3 regions of the Brachybacterium sp. AOP42-C2-15 genome follow, and region 2 is predicted to be linked to each of the others. Evidence: riboswitches for the same ligand, from Rfam matches in the RefSeq annotation. Region 2 holds a riboswitch; each other region holds the start of a gene.
The links. A riboswitch is a leader RNA that binds a small molecule or an ion and turns the genes downstream of it on or off. The one in region 2 is predicted to bind thiamine pyrophosphate.

Region 1: it holds a riboswitch for thiamine pyrophosphate, as region 2 does, so the genes downstream of both, ACT3SQ_RS11995 (bifunctional hydroxymethylpyrimidine kinase/phosphomethylpyrimidine kinase) here and ACT3SQ_RS02920 (YkoF family thiamine/hydroxymethylpyrimidine-binding protein) in region 2, are expected to answer to the same signal.
Region 3: it holds a riboswitch for thiamine pyrophosphate, as region 2 does, so the genes downstream of both, ACT3SQ_RS12125 (ECF transporter S component) here and ACT3SQ_RS02920 (YkoF family thiamine/hydroxymethylpyrimidine-binding protein) in region 2, are expected to answer to the same signal.

The regions. Positions count from the first base shown of each region.
Region 1 is NZ_JBQSWK010000020.1:33,825-38,543, reverse strand. Features, by position in the region: gene ACT3SQ_RS12000 (MFS transporter) at 1-344, opposite strand, end outside; gene ACT3SQ_RS11995 (bifunctional hydroxymethylpyrimidine kinase/phosphomethylpyrimidine kinase) at 341-1,975, opposite strand; TPP riboswitch at 1,967-2,060, opposite strand; gene ACT3SQ_RS11990 (extracellular solute-binding protein) at 2,125-3,444, opposite strand; gene glgP (alpha-glucan family phosphorylase) at 3,482-4,719, opposite strand, start outside.
Region 2 is NZ_JBQSWK010000003.1:126,602-131,320, forward strand. Features, by position in the region: gene ACT3SQ_RS02895 (sensor histidine kinase) at 1-100, opposite strand, end outside; gene ACT3SQ_RS02900 (ABC transporter permease) at 87-965, opposite strand; gene ACT3SQ_RS02905 (ABC transporter ATP-binding protein) at 962-1,849, opposite strand; gene ACT3SQ_RS02910 (MBL fold metallo-hydrolase) at 2,015-2,740, shown strand; gene ACT3SQ_RS02915 (protein-L-isoaspartate O-methyltransferase family protein) at 2,748-3,314, shown strand; TPP riboswitch at 3,290-3,398, shown strand; gene ACT3SQ_RS02920 (YkoF family thiamine/hydroxymethylpyrimidine-binding protein) at 3,436-4,125, shown strand; gene ACT3SQ_RS02925 (ECF transporter S component) at 4,122-4,719, shown strand, end outside.
Region 3 is NZ_JBQSWK010000020.1:63,137-67,855, reverse strand. Features, by position in the region: gene ACT3SQ_RS12135 (M13 family metallopeptidase) at 1-785, shown strand, start outside; gene ACT3SQ_RS12130 (hypothetical protein) at 782-1,348, shown strand; TPP riboswitch at 1,439-1,544, shown strand; gene ACT3SQ_RS12125 (ECF transporter S component) at 1,590-2,237, shown strand; gene ACT3SQ_RS12120 (ATP-binding cassette domain-containing protein) at 2,234-4,312, shown strand; gene ACT3SQ_RS12115 (hypothetical protein) at 4,406-4,719, opposite strand, start outside.

The DNA.
Region 1 (4,719 bases), on a different contig from region 2:
GTGGGCGTCATGGCGATCGCCAGCGCACAGGCGGCGGTTCCGGCGATCGCGACCCGGGTGGTGCGGGTGCGCCCGAGACGATCCGAGATGCGCCCGAACACGATCCCGCCGACGGGCCGCCCGAACAGCATCGCGACGACGATCAGGGACCCCGTCGAAGCTGCTGCCGCGGGCCCGGCGAGCACGACCATCGCCGGGGCCAGCGCGGTCAGCGGCAGGAAGACGTGGATGTTGTCCACCCAGTTGCCCACGACGCCGGCGCGCAGGGCGGCCCGGCCGGCCGGGGGGAGGCGCTCATCGGTGGTCGCGATCGGGGTCCCCGGCAGCATATGGGTCCCGCTCACAGCGCCCCCTCCAGGATCGTCTCGTGCTGGTCCGCTGGAACCGGTGCCGCCAGGCGCAGCGCCTGGTCGAAGAACTCCAGCTCATGCCGGCTGGCGAGGAGATAGGCACGGACCGCTGCGGAGCGGACCGCTGGGGAGGCTGTGGCGAGCTCCCGTTCGACCTGCTCCAGTGCTCCTTGCGTGGCGATGACGAAGCCCGGGTCACGGTAGGTGTCGAGCCAGTCCGCATAGGGGTGATCGCTCGGGACGGAGGGCAGTGTGGCCCCCGTCTGCGCGTACAGCCAGTAGCAGGGCAGCACGGCGGCGGTTCCCACAGCACGCTCCTCCCCGAGGGTGGTGGCCAGCAGGAAGTCGGTGTAGGCGCTGGTCACCGGGGAGACCCCGATCTCCTCCTGCTCACCGAGCCGGCCACGGTGCAGCGCGGACTCGACGGTGAGGCAGCTGCTCGCACCGCGGGCCCAGAACACCTGGGCCACGACATCGGTCGAAGCGGCCGAGAGCGCCGCGAGCGCGCGGGAGTAGCGACGCAGGTACAGCGAGTCCTGGGCGAGGTAGAACGCGAAAGCGTTCGGGGGCAGACTGCCGTCGACCAGCTGACGGACGAGGTCGGACTCCGCGATGTTGCGAGCGATGGGCTCCCCCGCAGCCCACAGCGCCTGCGTCCATGGCCCGGCCGGGGCGACGGCAGGCTCGATCCGCGCCGCTGCCGGGAGCGCGGCACCGAGCGCCGAAAGGATCTGGTCCGGGGAGTCGAGGATGGGTGGGACAGCTCCCGGACCGAGCCAGGGGGTGGATTCCCCGGCGGCCTGCAGACGGCGGGCGCGGTGGGAGTGGTCCACCGGACCGTGGCCGCTCCCGACCCGCAGCGCCTCCCCGTGGGAGATGGCCTCATGCAGCCACTGGGTGGACCAGGCGAGCGCCTCCTGCGGCGACTCCCCGCTGCCCAATCGGGTGGCGAGCGCCGAAGCGAGGGAGCATCCGGTGCCGTGGGTGCTGGTCGAGCTCACCCGCGTCGAGGGGACCGGGAGGCAGATGCCGTCGGGGCCCACCCAGGTGTTCGTCACCGTCGCGGAGTCCAGATGTCCGGTCTTCACCACGACGGCGACACCTGTCCGTGCGGCCCATCCTCGGGCCTGCTCGAGGGCGGCCCGCTCATCACGGGCGCGCTCGCTCCCCGTCAGGCGTGCGAGCTCCTCGATGTTCGGGGTCACGACGGTGGCGCGCGAGCAGAAGGTGATCATGGCCTGCTCTGCGTCCGGCGCCAGGAGGCTGTCACCACTGGTCGCGACCATCACCGGATCGACGACGAGGATCTGCGGGGGATGCTCGTCGAGCCACTCGGAGACCGTCGCGATGAGCGCGGCAGTGCCGAGCATGCCGGTCTTGACCGCATCGATCACCACATCGTCGCTGACCGCGCGGAGCTGCCGGTCCAGGAACGGGGCCGGCGGGACGTGGATCTCCCGCACGCCGCGGGTGTTCTGGGCGACGAGCGCGGTGACCACGCTCATGCCGTAACCGCCTGCGGCGGTGATGGATTTGAGATCCGCGGCGGTGCCGGCTCCCCCGGAGGGGTCCGTGCCGGCGATCGAGAGCACACGGGGAATTCGGGCAGGGTACGACGGAGCCATGGAGGACATCCCTTCGCTAGTACGAACTAGATCAGGTTCCACGGGTGTGATCTCAGCGTCGTACGACGCACCCCGTGTCCGCGGCCGAGTATAGACCCAGCTCTCGCTTCAGATCTCCGTGCAGCCCTCGCCGCTCCGTCGAGCCCTGCTCAGCCCATCGCCTCCCGGGCGGCCTGCTGCGCCTCGGGGAGCGCCTCGGCGGCGGTGGCCTCGCCACGGAAGATCTTCGCGATGCCCTGCAGAGCGGTGCCGGTGGCGATCGCCGAACGATCCCCCGTCTCGGGGCGCGCCGCGGACTCGGGCGCCTCGATCACCGAGACGTCCACCCCGGCCTCCGCCCAGCTCTCCTCCCAGGCGCCGCGCAGATCGCGATGGGCCGGGATGCCCAGGCGGTTCTCCGCGAGCACGCGCTGGCCGTCCGCGCCACCGAGCCAGTTCAGCAGCTCGGCGATCGCTGCGGCCCGCTCATCCTTCTTCGCCTCGACGCCGACGGCGGCGATCGCGTGGACCAGCGGGCGGGGGCCCTGGGAGCCGGCGACGACGGGATGGATGCCCCAGTCGAAGCTGCCACCGATCTCCTCGGCCAGGGTGTGCAGATCGTAGGTGCCCGTCTGCAGCAGACCGAGCTTGCCCTGGAGGAAGAGGTTCCGACACAGCGTCGGGTCCGCGGTGGTCTCCGACCCCGCCGGGCCGAGGTGCGAAGAGGCGAGATCGGCGAGGTACTGGACCGCAGCGGTGCCCGCGTCGGAGGCGAAGGACATCGTCCCGTCCTCGTCCTGCCAGCTGCCGCCCTGAGCAGCGATGAACGGTCCCAGCACCGCAGTACGGTCGGGATGCGCACTGAAGCCGAACGTCGCCCGGGTGCCGGGGTCGAAGCCCTCGTCCCCGGGGTGGCGGCCCTCCCCGTCGACGGTGATCGCGCGGGAGAGGTCCCGCAGCGGGTCCGTCGGCGCGCCGGGGTCGAAGCTCAGCGCGGTCGCGTCACCCTTGGCCGCGGCGACCAGGCCCTCGTGCGCGACCAGGATGCTCTGCTCCCAGAGCTGGGGAACACCCCACAGCCCGTCCTCGAGCCGATAGAGGTCCGTCGCGACGCCCTCCCACCGGGAGGAGGTCTCGCCGACGATCTCGCCGATCTCGAGCAGCCGCCCGCTGGCATGAGCCTGGGCGAGGTTCGCGGTGTTCATCCACAGCACGTCGGGCAGGTTCTTCGCCGCCACGTCCAAGGGCAGCTGGGTCCAGTAGTCATCCCAGCCGAGCACCTCTACCTCGACCGCGATCCCGGTGCTGTCGGTGAACTCCGCGAGGGATTCCTCGTACGCCGCCGCTGCCGCCTCGCTCCACACCCGCATCCGCAGCGTGTCGCCGTCCTCGAGCTCGACGGACCGATCCGAGGAGCAGCCGCTGAGCGCCCCGGCCCCGGCCAGTCCCATCGCAGCGGTGGTGAGCAGGAGCTGGCGGCGGGTCGGCACGGGGTCGGGGCCTTTCAGTGGTGGTGCGGCGGGTCGCTCAGGCGGTGGCGACCAGCCCGAGCTCGGCGCGGGAGGCCAGCACCGGGTGCTGCGGCGTGACCCGCACGGTGTAGCCCACCTCGCCGGGAGCGGCGAGCGCGAAGCGTGCGGCCCAGCGGCCGTCGTCCCCGCGCTGCAGAGGGATCAGCTGAGGATCGATGATCTCATCATCCGCGCCGATCTCACCGAGCACCGCCTCGATCAGCACGTCCGTGTCGCGAAGGCCGCCCAGCTCGACGTCTGCCACCAGCGTGACCTCGGCGCCGGTGGAGACCGTCGACCCGTCGGTGCCCTCGAGGGTCACCCCGCTCACGGCGATCGCAGACCAGGCCTGCTGCACTGCGGCCTTCCACTCGGTGAACTCGCCGGCCAGCGCCGGATCCGAGGCGAAGGCGGACGCAGCCCGGGCGGCAGGCAGATAGAGGTCGGTGACGTAGTCACGCACCATGCGTGCCGCGACGATCTGCGGGGCGACCTTGACCAGCGAGGAGCGGACCTTGGTCATCCAGCCACGCTGCATGCCGCGCGCGTCACGCTCGTAGAACAGCGGGACGATCGACTGCTCGAGGATCTCGTAGAGGGCCTCGGCCTCGATCCGGTTGCGCTCGGACTGGTCGGGGACCTCCGCGGTGGGGATGGTCCATCCCGCCTCGTCGTCCTTCATCTCGTCCCACCAGCCGTCGGACACCGAGAAGGTGAGCCCGCCGTTGAGGACGGCCTTCATGCCGGAGGTGCCGGAGGCCTCCTCCGGTCGGACCGGGTTGTTCAGCCACACGTCCGAGCCGGCGATCAGCACCGAGGCCATGCGGATGTCGTAGTCGGGCAGGAAGGCGATGCGATGGCGCACGCCGTGGTCATCGGCGAACTGCACCAGCTGCTGGAGGAACTCCTTGCCGGGGCGGTCGGCCGGGTGCGACTTGCCCGCCACCACGATCTGGACCGGACGCGACTCGTCCAGCAGGATCTTCTTGAGACGCTCAGGGTCCGAGAGCATCAGCGTGAGGCGCTTGTAGGTCGAGACGCGGCGGGCGAAGCCGATGGTCAGGGCGTTGGGATCCAGGATGTGCTCGGTCCAGGCGAGCTCTGCCTCGTCGGCACCGCGGCGCAGCCACGACTCCTTGACGTGATCCCGAGCCATCGTCACGAGATCCGCGCGCAGCGCGTTGCGGGTCTCGGTGAGCTCATGGTCGGTGAGGGTCGCCAGGGCGCTCCAGTCGCTCAGCGAGGAGATGTCGA
Region 2 (4,719 bases):
TCAGGTGGAGGGGCCAGTTGGTGGCCCAGCTCCGCGGCACGCCGTCCAGGGTGCAGAGGTTCCCGCCGGCGATCAGCGTGCGACGCTCAGCCTGCGTCACGAGGACTCCACCGGAACGTGGTCCTCGCCAGCACCAGCATGACGATCAGCCATGAGCTCAACACTAGTGCCGCGAGCACCGGGATCGACAGGTCGTCCAGGCCGAAGGGGGCGATCTCGATCTGCTCCCCGAACTCCTCCGGGAGCAGCGAGAGGCGCAGACCGCGCGCGATCCATGCCTGGGGGAAGACGTAACCCAGGTTCTGCAGCCAGGTGGGCAGCTCCGACATCGGGATGTAGCTGCCGGAGAAGAAGCTGAGCACCACCGTGATGGGGGCGGAGGCGGCGATCGCGGCCCGGCCCGAGGGCAGCGCCGAGGCGAAGGCGACCCCGGCGGCGGTGGTCGCGGCCGTGCCCAGCAGCAGCACCCAGGCGAAGGTGAACATCTGGTGGGGCATCGGCACGTCGAAGGCGAATCGCGCGACGACCAGCAGCAGGGCTGTTTGCAGGGTGGTGTTGAGGGCCACGAGAACCACCTTGGAGATCAGGTAGGCGCTGCGAGGCATGGGGCTCACCACGAGGCGCCGCAGGGTGCGGTCATCGCGCTCGGTCGCGATGATCTCCGCGGTGGACTGGAAGCCCGAGGTCATCACCGCCGCGGCGATCATCCCGGCGAGGTAGTAGGTGGAGGCCGCGACCTCGGTGCCGTCCTGCAGCGTCCAGGCCTGGTCGAAGATCGTCGCGAAGATCGCGAACAGCACGATCGGGAAGGCGAAGCCGAAGATCACCTGGAGCGGCTCGCGGTAGAACTGCAGCAGCTCGACGCGGGTGCGCACGCCGACGGCGCGCAGCAGGGAGGGGGCGCGGCGGGAGGCGGCCGACGTCGGGGCGGCAGGATGCAGGGTGGGAGCGGTGGTGGCGCTCATCGGGGTCCCTCCGAGACGAGGCCGAGGTAGATCTCCTCGAGGGACGGGCGGCGCACCTCGAGATCGGGCAGGGAGGGATGGGCGGCCAGCAGCTCGCGCAGCAGCGGATCGGGGTCCTCGACCACGCGCGCCTGCGGCCCGTCGGGGCCGGTCCAGGTGACCGTGGAGCTGGTGCCGTGGGCCCGACGGATCTCGGCGACGGTGCCCTCGGCAACGATCCGCCCGGCACGCAGCACGGCGGCGCGGTCGGCCAGGAACTCGACCTCATCGAGGTAGTGGCTGGTCAGGACGATGGTGGTGCCGAGCCTGCGCAGCTCCCGGATCAGCTCCCAGAACTCGCGCCGCGCGGCCGGGTCGAAGCCGGTGGTGGGCTCGTCGAGGAACAGCAGCTCCGGCCGGGAGACGATCCCGGTGGCCACGTCGAGGCGTCGGCGCTGCCCGCCGGAGAGGCTCGCGATGCGAGCGCCGGCCTTCTCCGCGAGGCCGGTCGCCTCGAGCAGCTCGGGGACGTCCCACGGGTCCTCGCAGTAGGCCGCGTACTGGGAGACCATCTCCCGCACCGTGAGCGAGGCGCGCTCGCTGCCGCTCTGGGCGACGATCCCCACCCGGTTGCGGTCCCGGCTGCCGAGCGCCGTCGGGTCCAGGCCCAGCAGGTCGATCGTGCCGGACTCGCGGTGTCGCAGCCCCGTGCACATCTCGAGGGTGGTGGTCTTACCGGCGCCGTTGGGGCCGAGCAGCCCGAAGATCGTGCCCCGGGTGACACGGAATGACACATCGTCGACGACGCGGCGGCCGCTGTAGGACTTCACGAGGTGGGAGACGGCGAGGGCGGGCGGAGGGTCTGCGGCGGGTGCCGGGGTCGGGGCGGTCCGTGTGCTGGTCATGGCTCGAGTCTGGGAGCGCGGCGATGCAGTCGGTACCACCGAGTAGCCACGATCGCCTCCACCGATCGGTGGAGGCGAGCACGCGCCGGGGGGCCGCCCCCTGTGCAGACGGTGCCGGCGGCGATAGGTTCGAGGGACCGTCGCACCCATTCCCAGGAGGAACCGATGAAGATCCGCCACCTCGTCCACTCGTGCTTGCTGGTGGAGACCGGCGGGCGTCGACTGCTGATCGATCCCGGCGGCTTCAGCGGCGAGGCCGTGCGCGGCCTCGGCGCCGCGGTGCTGACAGGGATCGACGCCGTGCTCCTGACCCATCAGCACCCCGATCACGTGGACCGCACCCTGCTGGACGAGGTGCTTCGCCTGGCGACCACCGCCGAGGTGATCGCGGAGCCCGAGACCGCGCAGCAGCTGCGGGAGGCGGTCGACGGCGCCGCTGCGGTGCGCCCCGAGCAGCTGCGTCCGCTCGCCGCCGGGGACGCGCACGTGCTTGCCGCGGTCCCGGGCCACGGCTCGTTGCGGATCGAGGCTGTCGGCGGCCGGCACGCGATCATCCACCCGGACATTCCGCGGGTCGGCAATTCGGGTCTCGTGATCTCCGCGGGGGACGGCCCCCGGCTCGGCGTGACCGGAGATTCCCTCGAGCCGCTGCCGGAGTTCCACGGCATCGACGTGCTCGCCTTCGCCGTCGTCGCCCCCTGGTCGAAAGTGTCCGAGACCGTCGACTTCCTCCGCGCCGTCGGCCCGACGCTGGCCCTGCCCGTGCATGAGGCGATTGCGAGCGACGTGGGCCGACCGATCTATCGGCGCCAGGCCACTGCCCTCGCTCCCGAGGGCACGGAGGTGCGTGACTGGCCGGTCGACGGGGTCATCGAGCTCCCCGGGAGCTGAACGCGCCATGAGCGCCGAAAGGAACAGGAACCGGTCCGAGGACCGGCGGGACCCCGCGGACCGAGCAGGGACCGGCGACGGTGCCTCCCGCGCGATGCATGCGGTGCCCCGGGAGCACTTCCTGCCCCCGGAGCTGCGGGACCGTGCCGGCGTGGATTCCCCGCTGCCGATCGGAGTGGGCCAGACCAACTCCCAACCCAGCACGGTGCTGGACATGCTCCGCCTGCTCGATGTGCGTGAGGGGCAGCACGTGCTCGACGTCGGTGCCGGTTCCGGCTGGACCACGGCGCTGCTCGCCCACCTCGTCGGACCCTCCGGGAGCGTGGTGGGTGTGGAGCGGCAGGTGAGCCTGCTGGCACCTGCCCGTGCCGCGCTCGCCGGGACCGTCGGCCGCGAGGACGGCCGCGCGGAGATCCACGAAGCCCTCCCCGGGGTGCTGGGGGCGCCGGCGGACGGACCTTTCGACCGGATCCTGGTCTCCGCCGCCGCCCGGTCCAGCCACTGGTTCGTGGACCGCCGCGCTCCAGGGACGCCGGATCGGGGTACGGTGCTTCCGTGCACGGGAGTCCGGTAGGCCGGGCTGAGAGGGAGTTCTCGAACTCCGACCGTAGAACCTGATCCGGATCATGCCGGCGCAGGAAGCTCCGCCAGGCGATCGTCGCTGCGCGTCCGTGCCCTCGTGAAAGGCACGGATCGTGAGCATCACTCCCGTCGGCACCCCCGCCACCCTCCCGGGCACCGCCCCGGATCCCACCGAGACCCCGCTCGGCTTCGGCGTCGGCGCCAGGGTCACCGCAGCCGTCATGACCGATGACTACGCCCGAGTGCTCGTCGGCATCCTGTCCCGGCTCGACCTCACCGGCCTGGTGCGCGAGACGGGGGACGTCTCCACCTATCTCGGCGGCCACGAAGCCCACCTGCAGCGGTATCTCATCGACCTCGCAGACGACCTCGCCCGCACCGAGCACCACGCCACCCTCTCCGTGACCCTCTCGCGCGGCTGCCCGGGAGAGGTGACCTGCGAGCTTCCCGGTGGCGCCGGCCCGCGCGACGTCGGGATCACCGAGCCCCGTCGCACCGGCCGTTTCGCTTCCGCGGAGTGGGCGCTGTACCCGCTGGCGGACCAGGTCGCCGCCGACGGCACCGCGCCGGACCACATGCGCGACATCTACGCCGCGATCGACCGCGCCCGGGAGCTGGGCACCTTCCGCGGCTCCGAGCATTTCGTCACCCGCCTCGAGGGCGACATCGGCGAGGTGATCGCGACTGCCGTCGCCGGCTGGTTGCAGGTGGGTCGCAGCGTGCAGCACGTCACCAGCCATCTCACCCTCTCCCTGAACAGCCCCTCCCACGAGGTGCGCGAGCTCGGCGAGGAGACGCGATGACCCGCGCACAGACTCCGGCAGAGACCCCCTCCCGGGCTCCCGGCCAGACTCCCTCGCAGGCCTCTGATCTGGCCGCTCGTGCCGCCCGGCGTCCGAGGCTCTCCCTGCGCGAGATCGTGCTGGTGGTGGTGCTCGGTGTCGTGTTCGGCTTCCTGTACTGGGTGTTCGTCCAGGCCTGGAACGGGCTCGCGATCGCGATGGGCCCCGCCGGGGACCTCGCCCAGCACGTCCTGTTCGGCTCCTGGCTATTGGTGGGACCGGTGGCGCTGGCGATCCTGCGCCGCCCTGGCGTGGGCATCCTCGCCGAGATGCTCGCCGCGATCATCGAGGTCGTCTTCCTCGGCAGCCCCGTCGGCCCGATGCTGGTGCTCGCCGCCGCGCTGCAGGGCATCGGCAGCGAGCTGCCCTTCGCCCTGACCCGCTACCGCCGGTTCGGTTGGGGAGTGTTCGCCGCCTCGGGCGCCTTCGGTGCGGGCCTGGTGTTCTTCTGGACCGCCTACCGGATGGGCTGGTACGGCCAGGACCTGCTCGCGCTGCGGCTCGGGATGCAGGTGCTCTCCGGGATCGTGCTCGGCGGTCTGCTCGCCAGGGTGA
Region 3 (4,719 bases), on a different contig from region 2:
CCGAGGTGTGGCGCGACTACGACGGTTTCGAGATCGTCCCCGGCGACCTGGTGGCCACCGCCCGCGCCTCCCGCCGCTTCGAGGCGGCCATCGAGTACGCGAAGGTGGGCGGCCCGATCGACGAGACCGAATGGCACATGACTCCGCAGACGGTCAACGCCTACTACAACCCCGGCCGGAACGAGATCGTCTTCCCTGCCGCGATCCTGCAGCCGCCGTTCTTCGATGCGGAGGCGGACGACGCGGTGAACTTCGGCGGGATCGGCGCGGTGATCGGGCATGAGGTGGGCCACGGCTTCGATGACCAGGGCTCCAAGTACGACGGCGACGGCAACCTGATCTCCTGGTGGACTCCCGAGGACCGCGAGGCCTTCGACACCCGTGCCGCACAGCTCATCGCCCAGTACTCCGAGCTCTCCCCCCGTGATCTCGACGAGTCCCATCGCGTCAACGGCGCGCTGACGATAGGCGAGAACATCGGCGACCTGGGCGGTCTCTCGATCGCTGTGAAGGCCTACCTGGCAAGTCACGACGCCGCTGACATCGACGTCGAGCTCGACGGATTCACCGGGCTGCAGCGCGTGTTCTGGTCCTGGGCCACCGTGTGGCGCGGGAAGAACCGTGACCAGGAGGCGATCCGTCGGCTGGCTGTGGACCCCCATGCGCCGATGGAGTTCCGCTGCAACACGGTGGTGGGCCATCTCGAGGAGTTCCACGCCGCCTTCGCGGTGACTGAGGGTGACGCCATGTACCGCGCGCCGGAGGAGCGGGTGACGATCTGGTGAGGCCCGAACCTCCGTTCTATGTGGGGCGCACCCGGCCCTCCTGGATCGGCTGGACCAGGATCGGGATCACCCTGCTGTTCGGCGTGATCCTTGTGCTGCTGATGTCCCAGCGCTCCAGCCTGCCGGGAGTTCTCCTGGTGGCGGCGCTGTTCCTCGCCCTGGCGGTGTGGACCTGGATGGGGCAGTGGACGCGCTTCATCGTGGATGAGCACGGCCTCACCGTGAGCCTGGGCGGCTTCCTGCCGCGCAGGCCGTGGCCGCTGTCGGAGTTCCGCACCGTGCAGCTGCGAGAGCTGCCCTCGTCACGCGCCGGGGTGACCCTCGGCGGTTACGGGTGGCGGCGCGGCACCGTGCTCACACCCCACGCCCAGGAGCTCACCCCTGTCGGGAAGCGGAAGGTCTTCACCGTGGACGAGCCGCGCGCCGCCTACCGGGTGATGGCCACCCGGCCCGGCCTGATGGTCGAGATCATCGGCCGCGGCTCCACCCACTTCATCATCTCGCCGGTCGATCCTCAGGCGACGGCCGAGGCCGTCGACCAGGCGATCCGCGCCCGCCTCTGAGCGGGTGCCGCCACGGCGCCGGGGCTGCTGCTCGGTGATGCCCCCGCGGCCCCGGTCAGGGCGCCCGTTGGGGTAGAGTGGCTCCTTGTCATCCACTGACAGGGGAGCACCGAGCGGTGCTGAGAGTGCGCACCAGGCGCAGACCCTCGAACCTGATCCGGCTCACACCGGCGTAGGGAGTCGGGATATCCGTGCGGCACCATCGGTGCTGGACGCCCCTTCCGTTGAGGAAGGAGAAGTGATGATTCGTTTCCGCACCGTAGATCTGCTGGTCACGGTTCTGATCGGCGCCGCCTTCGGTGTCGCATTCCTGGGGTACGGCCAGCTGTACACCCTGATCGGGCCGCTCACCGCAGCCTTCAAACCCGCCGAGGGACTCCTGGCCGGGATCTGGTTCCTGCCTGCCGTCCTGGCCGCCCTGATCGTGCGCAAGCCCGGCGCTGCGCTGCTGGCCGAGATGATCGCCGCCGTGCTGTCAATGCTGCTGGGCAGCCAGTGGGGCTGGGGCACGGCGATCTCCGGCCTGATGCAGGGCGGCGGGGTGGAGCTCGCGTTCCTCGCCTTCCGCTACCAGCGCTTCACGCTGCCGGTCGCGATGCTGGGCGGGATGCTCTCGGCCCTGCTGGAGTGGGGCTGGGAGAAGTTCGCCTACTACCAGGAGATGAGCTGGACCTACTCCCTCGTGATGCTCGGCTTCTTCCTGCTCTCCGGGGCGCTGCTGTGCGGCGTGCTGGGATGGGCCGCCAGCCGTGCCCTGGCCGCCACCGGGGCTCTGGACTCGATGCCGGCGGGCAGGGAGCGCGCCCAGCGGGTACGAGCCGCATCGCCCTCCGGAGGATCTGCTGGATCACAGGCTGAGCGCATGGCACCGGACGACGCCCGGGCGTGACGGACCTGTCCCTGCGAGGGCTCACCTGGCAGCCGTACACGCGGGCCGAGCCCACCGTCCTCGACCTCGACCTGGAGATCCCCGCCGGGCAGCGCGTGCTGCTGGCCGGGGCCAGCGGCAGCGGGAAATCCACCGTGCTGCGGGCCCTGGCCGGTCTCCTGGACGAGGAGACCGGAGAGCTGACCGGCAGCGCGCCCGGCCCCGCCCGCCCCGGCGAGCGGGGCCTGCTGCTGCAGAACCCTCTGGACGCCCTGGTCGCGGCGACCGTCGGCCGGGAGGCGGCCTTCGGCCCGGAGAATGCCGCCCTGCCACGTGCGGAGATCCAGGCCCGCACCACCGCGGCGCTCGATGCGGCGCTGGTGGATCTCCCCTCCGACCGTGCGCCGCTGGATGCCTCCGGCGGGCAGCAGCAGCGCCTGGCCCTGGCGGGATCGCTCGCGTTGGATCCCTCGGCGCTGCTGCTGGATGAGCCGACGTCGATGCTCGATGAAGCCACCGCCGCTGCGGTGCGCGAGTCGATCCTGGCCACCGCGGCGGGCCGCACCCTGGTGGTCGCCGAGCACCGGCTCGCACCGTGGCTGGACCACGTGGAGCGCCTGATCGTGCTCGGTGAGCAGGCACAGATCGTGGCCGACGGCCCGCCCCACGAGATCGCAGCCGGCATGACCGCCTCCCCCGCCGCACCCACCCGCTCGGCTCCCCGCGCGCAGCACGAGGGCGCCGTGATCGCGGCCCTGCGGGGCATCGATGCCCAGCGGGGCGGCCTGGCCGTGCTCGACGATCTGACCCTCGAGCTGCGCAGCGGAGAGCTGTGCGTGATCACCGGCCCCAGCGGCAGCGGCAAGACCACGCTGCTGCGCACGCTGCTCGGTCTGACCGCCCCGTCCGCTGGGAGCGTGGAGCGGCCCGCGCCCGAGCACGTCGCCTTCGTGCCCCAGAACCCCGAGCACTCCTTCGTCGCCGGCAGCGTGCGTGAGGAGGTGCTCGCCTCCCCCTGGGCACGCGACGAGCAGCTCGCCGATCAGCTCCTGGAGCGAGCGGGCCTGAGCGACCTCGCCCAGGCCAACCCCCACACCCTCTCCGGCGGGGAGCAGAGACGCCTCGCGATCATCGCCGCCCTCGCCCAGAAGCCTCGCCTGCTGGTGCTGGACGAACCCACCGTGGGACTGGACGCGGCACGCCATGCGGCGGTGCTCGAGCTGCTGGCCGCCGCGCGAGCCGAGGGCTGCGCTGTGGTGGCGGCCACCCACGACCTAGAGCTGATCGCGCAGGGAGACGTCGAGCACCGCCTGAGCGGGCCGGATGCTGAGGACGGCGGATCTGGCAGCAAGAGCCCCGATCGCACCATCGGCCCGGTCCCCCGCGCTCGCACGATTCCCGCCGACGCACTGAATCCGCTGGTGCTGAGCCTCATCGGGATCCTCGCCGCGATCGGCTCCTTCGCGGTGCAGTCCTGGCAGGGCGGGCTCCTGGCCCTGCTCCCGATCGTGCTGCTGGCGCCACTTGCGGTGCGGTCCGTGCGCGGGGGTCTGCTGCGGCTGACTCCGATCCTGCTCTCGGCCGCAGGCCTGGCCTGGACCTCCGCTCTGCTGGGCGACGCCCCCTCCCTCTCCGCCGAGGCCTGGCTGCTCGGCGCCAAGGAGGCCGCACGCATCACCGTGTTCGTCGCGCCCGGGGTGCTGGCGCTCGGGAGCGTGGACCCCACGGCGCTGGGCGACGCCCTCGGAGGCAGGCTGCGGATGCCCGCCCGCATGATCGCCGCTTCGGTCGCAGGGCTCGTCCGCGCCGGCCATCTGGGCCGGCAGTGGGAGATCATCACCCATGCCCGGGTGCTGCGCGGGATCGGCACCCGCACCTCCCCGAGAATGCTGGCCGGAGCCACCCTGGCCCTGCTGGTCGATGCCCTGCGCGGCGCCCAGCAGCAGGCCCTCGCCATGGACTCACGAGGCTTCGCGACCGCGACCACCCGCACCTGGGCGCTGCCGAGCCCGCTGCGGCGCGCGGACCTGCTGGGCGTCACGATCGCGCTCGGGCTCGCCGTATGGCCGCTGCTCGCGGAGATGCTGGTGGGGTGAGCGCTGCGCGAGCCTGTGCCTCTGAGCTGCCGAGAAGACCGACGGACGACCAGGACACATCCGGCCCGTGACACATCGACCTGCAGGCCTGAGCTATCGAATACGCCTCGTGCGAGCGAACCACAGATACGTCACCACGGGCGTCACGATCCAAGGGATCACGCCGCCGAAAGCGAACAGGATGTAGATGACAGCAAAGGGGATCCATTGCGGGTCGGCGAAGAATTCGGGCAGGTGGCGTCCCAGCGGAAGCAGCAGTGCCACCAGCATCGCGAGCAGAGCTCCGAGGACGAACACCAGCGGCCGTCGTGCGCGCCGATCCGCCCAGGCCAGCAGCAGCGCCCAGGAGAGCGCGGCCAGCACGCCGGCTGCTCCTGCCTCGCCGACTATGGCGACCCCGGCAGCAA